Linked DNA regions of Rhodospirillum rubrum ATCC 11170. The protein of the gene in region 1 interacts with the protein of each later gene in a pairwise test. Links are inferred from orthologs where the notes say so. Each region holds a gene or a part of one and is shown on either strand. Other genes may lie near its edges. The genes, in order: recO and recR.

The links.
Region 2: the proteins of recO (region 1) and recR interact in binary tests that used the Escherichia coli proteins (3 or more experiments, as listed by UniProt). The link is inferred for Rhodospirillum rubrum ATCC 11170 from one-to-one orthologs.

What each region holds. Positions count from the first base shown.
Region 1 is NC_007643.1:2,147,503-2,150,757, reverse strand. Bases 106-3,050 are described here. They hold recO (DNA repair protein RecO), read left to right. Parts: upstream 106-1,171; coding sequence 1,172-1,930; downstream 1,931-3,050. Other genes in these bases: parC (DNA topoisomerase IV subunit A), read left to right, coding at 1,967-3,050; RRU_RS19865 (hypothetical protein), read left to right, coding at 981-1,151; era (GTPase Era), read left to right, coding at 106-968. In the rest of the region: more of era, read left to right, coding at 39-105; more of parC, read left to right, coding at 3,051-3,255. UniProt on the Escherichia coli protein: Involved in DNA repair and RecF pathway recombination.
Region 2 is NC_007643.1:3,994,308-3,997,580, reverse strand. What follows is about bases 204-3,166. They hold recR (recombination mediator RecR), read left to right. Parts: upstream 204-1,369; coding sequence 1,370-1,963; downstream 1,964-3,166. Other genes in these bases: RRU_RS17920 (hypothetical protein), read left to right, coding at 2,806-3,166; RRU_RS17925 (hypothetical protein), read left to right, coding at 2,051-2,668; RRU_RS17935 (YbaB/EbfC family nucleoid-associated protein), read left to right, coding at 1,018-1,341; RRU_RS17940 (DNA polymerase III subunit gamma/tau), read left to right, coding at 204-1,021. In the rest of the region: more of RRU_RS17940, read left to right, coding at 1-203; more of RRU_RS17920, read left to right, coding at 3,167-3,273. UniProt on the Escherichia coli protein: May play a role in DNA repair. It seems to be involved in an RecBC-independent recombinational process of DNA repair. It may act with RecF and RecO.

The DNA.
Region 1 (3,255 bases):
CGCCGAACCCGCGCCAAGCCAAGAGAAAAAAAGACGACATGACCGATTTGGATTGCCCTTCCCCCGCCGACTCTGCTCCGCCGCGCTGCGGCTTCGTCGCCGTCATCGGCGCCCCCAACGCCGGCAAGAGCACTTTGGTGAACCGACTGGTCGGTTCCAAGGTGACCATCGTTTCGCCCAAGGTGCAGACGACGCGCTCGCGGGTGCGCGGCATCGCCATGGTTGGCGAAGCCCAGGTGGTGTTCGTCGATACCCCGGGAATCTTCCAGCCGCGCAAGCGCTTCGATCGCGCCATGGTCGCCGCCGCCTGGGAAGGCGCCCTGGAAGCCGATCTGGTGTTGCTGGTGATCGATGCCCATAAGGGCATCACGGCCGAGGTCGAAGAGATCCTGACCAAGCTGAAAGCCACCGGCCGCCGGGCCCTTCTGGCGCTCAACAAGGTCGATGCCCTGGAACGCTCGCGCCTGCTTGAAATGGCCTCGCGCCTGGATGCGGCTTTGCCCTTTGAAAAAGTCTTCATGATTTCGGCGCTGACCGGCAGCGGCTGCGACGACGTGTTGGCATGGTTGGCCGAGCGGGTGCCCGCCGGCCCGTGGATGTTCCCCGAGGACGAGGTCTCCGATCTGCCCCAGCGTTTGCTGGCCGCCGAGATCACCCGCGAAAAGGTCTTCTTGCAGTTGCACGAGGAACTGCCCTATGCCGCCGCGGTGGTGACCGAATCCTGGCGCGAGCGCGCCGATGGTTCGGTGCGCATCGACCAGACGGTGCTGGTGCAGCGCGAAAGCCAGCGGGCGATTTTCCTCGGCAAGGGCGGCGCGCGGATCAAGGCCCTGGGCAGGGCCGCCCGCGTGGAGCTTTCCGAGATTTTGGAACGCCCGGTGCATCTGTTCCTTCACGTCAAGGTCAACGACCGGCTGTGGGACGATCGCGACCAGTATTCCGAATGGGGACTTGATTTCGATGTCTGAGCGGGGCGCGCGGTGAGCGGCGGCCTTAATCCCCTGGGGCTGGTTTTGCTGACGGCCGGAGTGGCGCAGTTCCTGGTGCTGGGCGGCCGCGCCCAAAGCCGTCTGCCGCGCTGGCTGGTGGCGCTCCTGGTCTTTTGCGGCATCCTCTGCCTGATGGCCGGGGTGGCGGTGCTGCTGGTCTAGCTGGAAAAGGTCGCCGTCGGGTGATCGAATGGAGCGATCGGGGAATCGTGCTGGCCGCCCGGCCCCATGGCGAGGATGGGGTGATCGTCAGCCTGCTGAGCGCCGGCCATGGGCGCCATTCCGGCATCGTCCGCGGCGGACGCGGCAAGCGGCTGCGCGCCGCCCTTCAGCCGGGATCCCTGGTTCAGGCCACGTGGAAGGCCCGCCTGGAAGATCATCTGGGCAGCCTTGTCGTCGAGCTTCTGGCCGGGGTGGCCGGGGGATTGCTGGATGATCGCGACCGGCTGGCCGCCCTGGCGGCGGCCTGTGCCCTGGCCGAAACGGTCTTGCCCGAACGCGCCCCCCAGGCCGATGTCTATGACGCGACCCTGGCGCTGCTCGACGCCCTGGCCGAGGGCGGGGAGGGCACCCCCCTGGTCTGGGCGGGGGCCTTCGTGCGCTGGGAAATCGGGCTGCTCGCCGCTTTGGGCTTCGGGCTTGACCTGTCATGCTGCGCCGTGAGCGGGGAGTGCGGCGATCTCGCCTATGTCTCGCCGCGCAGCGGCCGGGCGGTCGGGCGGGAGGCGGGCGCGCCGTGGCAGGCGCGGCTGCTTGCCCTGCCGGCCTTTCTGCTGTCGCCCGCCGAGGTTCCGGCGAACGCCCAGGCGGTTGGTGACGGCCTGCGCCTTAGCGGCTATTTCCTGGAGGGGCATGTTCTGGCGCCCCAGGGGCGGGGATTGCCCGCCAGCCGGCAGAGGTTTGTCGAACGGTTGCGCCGGTGGTCAGCGGCGGACCGGTGATGTCTATGGTGCGTTGAGAAAGAGGATCCGATCCCGATGAGCAAAGGCCCCGTTCCCGAACCCCTGGAGATCCGCGAAACGCCGCTGAGCGAAGCGCTCTCCGAGCGGTATCTGGCCTATGCGCTGTCGACCATCGTGTCGCGGTCGCTGCCCGATGTCCGCGATGGGTTGAAGCCGGTTCATCGGCGGCTGCTTTATGCCATGCGCATGCTCAAGCTCGATCCCGGCTCGGGGTTCAAGAAATGCGCCCGCGTCGTGGGCGATGTGATCGGCAAGTATCACCCCCACGGCGACGCCGCCGTCTATGAGGCGATGGTTCGCCTTGCCCAGGAATTCGCCGTGCGGTATCCGCTGGTCGAAGGCCAGGGCAATTTCGGCAATATCGACGGCGATAACGCCGCCGCCATGCGCTATACGGAAGCCCGGCTGACCGCCGTCGCCAGCGCCCTGATGGAGGGGCTGGACGACGACGCCGTCGATTTCCGCCCGACCTATGATGGCGAGGATCACGAGCCGGTGGTGATGCCCGCCGCCTTCCCCAATCTTCTGGCCAATGGCTCCTCGGGCATCGCCGTCGGCATGGCGACCAATATCCCCCCCCATAACGTCGGCGAGTTGTGCGAGGCGCTGCTGCATCTGATCAAGGTGCCGGCCTGTCCGCCCGAAGCCCTGCTGAGCTTCGTCAAAGGCCCCGATTTTCCCACCGGCGGCGTGCTGGCCGAGCATCCCCAGGCCATCGCCGAGGCCTATCGCACCGGCCGCGGCGCCATGCGGCTGCGCGCGCGCTGGGAAAAGGAAAATCTGAGCCACGGCCTCTATCAGATTGTTATCACCGAGATTCCCTATCAGATTCAGAAGGCCAAGCTGGTCGAGCGCATCGCCGAGCTGATCAACGGCCGCAAGCTGCCGATCCTTGCCGATGTCCGCGATGAATCCGCCGATGACCTGCGTCTGGTGCTCGAACCGCGCAACCGCACCGTCGATGCCGAGACCCTGATGGAGCAGCTGTTCCGGCTGACCGATCTGGAGATCCGCTTCAATCTGAACATGAACGTGCTTGATGGCGACGGCGTGCCCAAGGTGCTGGGCTTGAAGGAGGCGCTGGTCGCCTTTCTTGATCACCGGCTGGTGGTGCTTGGCCGGCGCTCGCGCCATCGCCTGGGCAAGATCGAACACCGCCTGGAGGTGCTGGCCGGCACCTTGATCGCCTATCTCAACCTTGACGAGGTGATCCGCATCATCCGCGAGGAGGACGAACCCAAGCCGGCGCTGATGGCGGCCTTTGGCCTGAGCGATGTGCAAACCGAGGCCATCCTCAATATGCG
Region 2 (3,273 bases), 1.8 Mb from region 1 along the record:
CATCGTTCAAGATCTGCTTGATCTCGTCCATTGGATGACGCGGGTGAAGGTGGTGCCGGTCTCGGCCGAGGATGCCGCCGTTCCCGAGGCCGAGCGCACCCGTGGCCGGGCGATGGCCGAGCGCTTGTCGATGGCGGTGCTGAACCGCTGCTGGCAGATCCTGCTCAAAGGCCTGGGCGAGGCGCGCGGCGCCCCGGTGCCGCTTCAGGCCGTCGAAATGGTGCTGATCCGTCTGGCCTATGCCAGCGACCTGCCCACCCCCGAGGAGGCCTTGAAGATGATCGCCGGCGGTGCCCAGCCCGCCGCCCCCCGCCCGCCGGCCCCCCACTCGCCCGCCGGTCCCCCCCCCGCCGCGCCGCCTCCCCCTTCGCCGCCGTCCCGGGCCGACGAGCCGCCGCGCCCGTCCCGCCCGTCGCAATCGAACGCCGGCGGCGGCGCCCTGGCCGTAGCGCCGGTGGAGGTCGCCCCCGATCCCCCGCCCCCGCCCCCGCCCCCGCCGGCCCCACCGGCCGCCGATCCGGCCGGCGCCTTCGACCCGGTGCCGCGCAGCTTCGCCCTGCTCGTCGATCTGTTCCGGCGCAAGCGCGAAGCCGTGGTCACCGGCCATCTGTATCGCGATGTCGAACTGGTGGGCTATGATCCCGAGGCTGGGCTGCTGGAGATCCATCCCCTGCCCGCCGCGCCGGCCAAACTGGCCGGCCAGATCACCCGCCTGCTCGGCGAATGGACCGGCCGGCGGTGGATGGTGACGCTGACCGACCGTCCCGGACAGCCGACCTTGCATGATGCCACCCAGGCCGATATCCATGCCCATCCGCTGGTCAAGGCGGTGCTGGACCGCTTTCCCGGGGCGGTGATCGGAACCATTCGCGAGCATCCCGGAGCCGTCGCGGCCGAGGCCGATTCGCCCGACCTCCTCGGCGATCCTGGCGAGGCTTATGGCGCGCCCGGCTTCGACACCCCGGCGGGCGCCGATCCAGACGATCTGTTCGACCCATTCATCGGAGACGACGAGACATGAAAAACATCGGGCAAATGCTCAAGCAGGCCCAGCAGCTGCAAACCCGCATGGCCGAAGTTCAAGAAGAGCTGAAGGCGATGGACGTCAGCGGCCAGTCGGCGGCCGGCATGTGCGTGGTAACCCTGGACGGCAAGGGCGGCGTGCGCTCGATCAAGATCGATCCCTCGCTGGTCGATCCCAAGGAAACCGAGGTCATGGAAGACCTGATCGTCGCCGCCTTCAACGACGCCAAGGCCAAGGTCGACGAGATGGTGAAGGAAAAGATGTCGGAACTGACCGGCGGGCTGAAGCTGCCGCCGGGCATGAGCCTGCCCTTCTGATCCCACGTCTTTTGTCCGGAGGGTCCCGGTGTCCGCGGGAGAGATCGACCGTCTGATCGGCCTGCTGGCCCGACTGCCCGGATTGGGTCCCCGTTCGGCCCGGCGCGCCGCTTTGCATCTGCTCAAGCGGCGCGAGAGCCTGATGGACCCCTTGATGGAGGCCCTGGGCGCGGTCGCCGCCTCGGTCCGCCTCTGCCCGGTCTGCGGCACTCTCGACACCCGCGCGCCCTGTTCGATCTGCGCCGATCCGCGCCGCGACGGAACGCTGATCTGCGTGGTGCGTGATGTCGCCGACCTCTGGGCCCTTGAACGCGGCGGGGTGTTTTCCGGGCGCTACCATGTTCTGGGCGGGCTGCTCTCGGCGATCGATGGCGTCGGTCCCGAGGATCTTGGTCTTGATCGCTTGGCAGCCCGCGTCGCCGAAGGCCCGGTGGTCGAGGTCATCCTGGCCCTGCCGGCCACCGTCGAGGGGCAGACCACCGCCCATGTCATCGCCGATCTTATCGAGCCAAAGGGAATAACCGTATCGGGATTGGCCCAGGGGGTTCCCGTGGGCGGCGAGTTGGACTATCTGGACGATGGCACCCTGACCGCCGCCCTGCGCGCCCGTCGCCCGGTTTGACCGCGCCGTCCGATCGCGCCCCCTGAGCGCGCCGCCGGGACGCGGCAGAGCCGATCCCTCCCCCGACCATCGCCAAAAGAGCCCGCCATGCGCCGTTTCCCCTTTCTTCCCCTTGTCGCGGCCTTGCTGGTGTCCCTGGTGACCGCCTGCGCCGGCTCTGCCCCGTCCACGCCCAAGCAGGCCGCCGTGCGCGTCGAGCGCACCCATCAATTGCCCCCCGCCCCCGCCCCTACCACCTTCGCTATCACGCCGCGCGACCGCGCCCAGGCCGCCGATCCGGCTTTCCAGGCGGCGGCCAATGTGGTCGCGCCGCTGCTCACCCGCCATGGCCATCGCTGGATCACCGGGACCGAGGCCCGTCGCGCCGTTTGGCGGGTGGGGCTGGAAACCACCATGTCCTCGTATAGCGACATGGCGCCGGCGGCGGGGGTCAGCTATCGCTTCGGCTGGAGCACCCCGGGCGGGCTGGCGATGGGCAAGGCTCCGGCGGGCGATATCGGCCCAGGCGCCCCGCCGACGATGATCGAGAAGCGGCTTTCGGTCACCATCACCGCCGAGGGCCGCACCGTCTACGAGGGGCGGGCCCTGCTGGTCGATGACGGCCGCGACCTGATGGATGCCCTGGTGCCGCTGGCCCGCGCCCTGTTCCTGCGCTTCCCCGGCCCCCAGGGCATCGATATGGGCGAGGCGCCCACCAAACCCTGATTCTTCGCCCCGCGCCGCGCCGGGACAGCGCAACAAATCCGACGATCGCGCGTTGGGCAACCGGGAGCCCTTTCGTTCGCACCGCGAGGAACAGACGTGGCTCCGCAAGAAGCCGTTCCAAGGAAGGACCGACCCCCATGCATAGCCTGACCAAAGCGACCCTGGCCGCGACCCTGATAACGACGCTGGGTTGGCAGGCCCACGCCCAAAGCTCCAGCGAGATTCTGGTGCCGCCCATGCGCGAGAGCAGCACGCCCTATAGCGCCATGTCGCCCTATAGCCCCACCGCCCCGGCGACGACCGCACCCGGCTATGGGGCCCCGACGAGCCCGGCGGCCCCGACCACCGCCGAGGGTGTTCATTACCGCTCGGTGACGGTGCCGTCCGCGACGCCGGGCTATTCGACGACAACGACGACGATCACCCCTTTGCCGTCAAACCCGAGCTATGCGCCTCCCCCCACGGTGGGGACCGGGTATTCCGCTCCGACGGGGAGCATGGGCTACTCGACGACGACCACCACCATCGCTCCCGCCCCCGCCCCCACCGGGGCGAACCCGACCGTGACCTACGCGCCGCTGCCCTCGACGCCGACCCCGGCGATT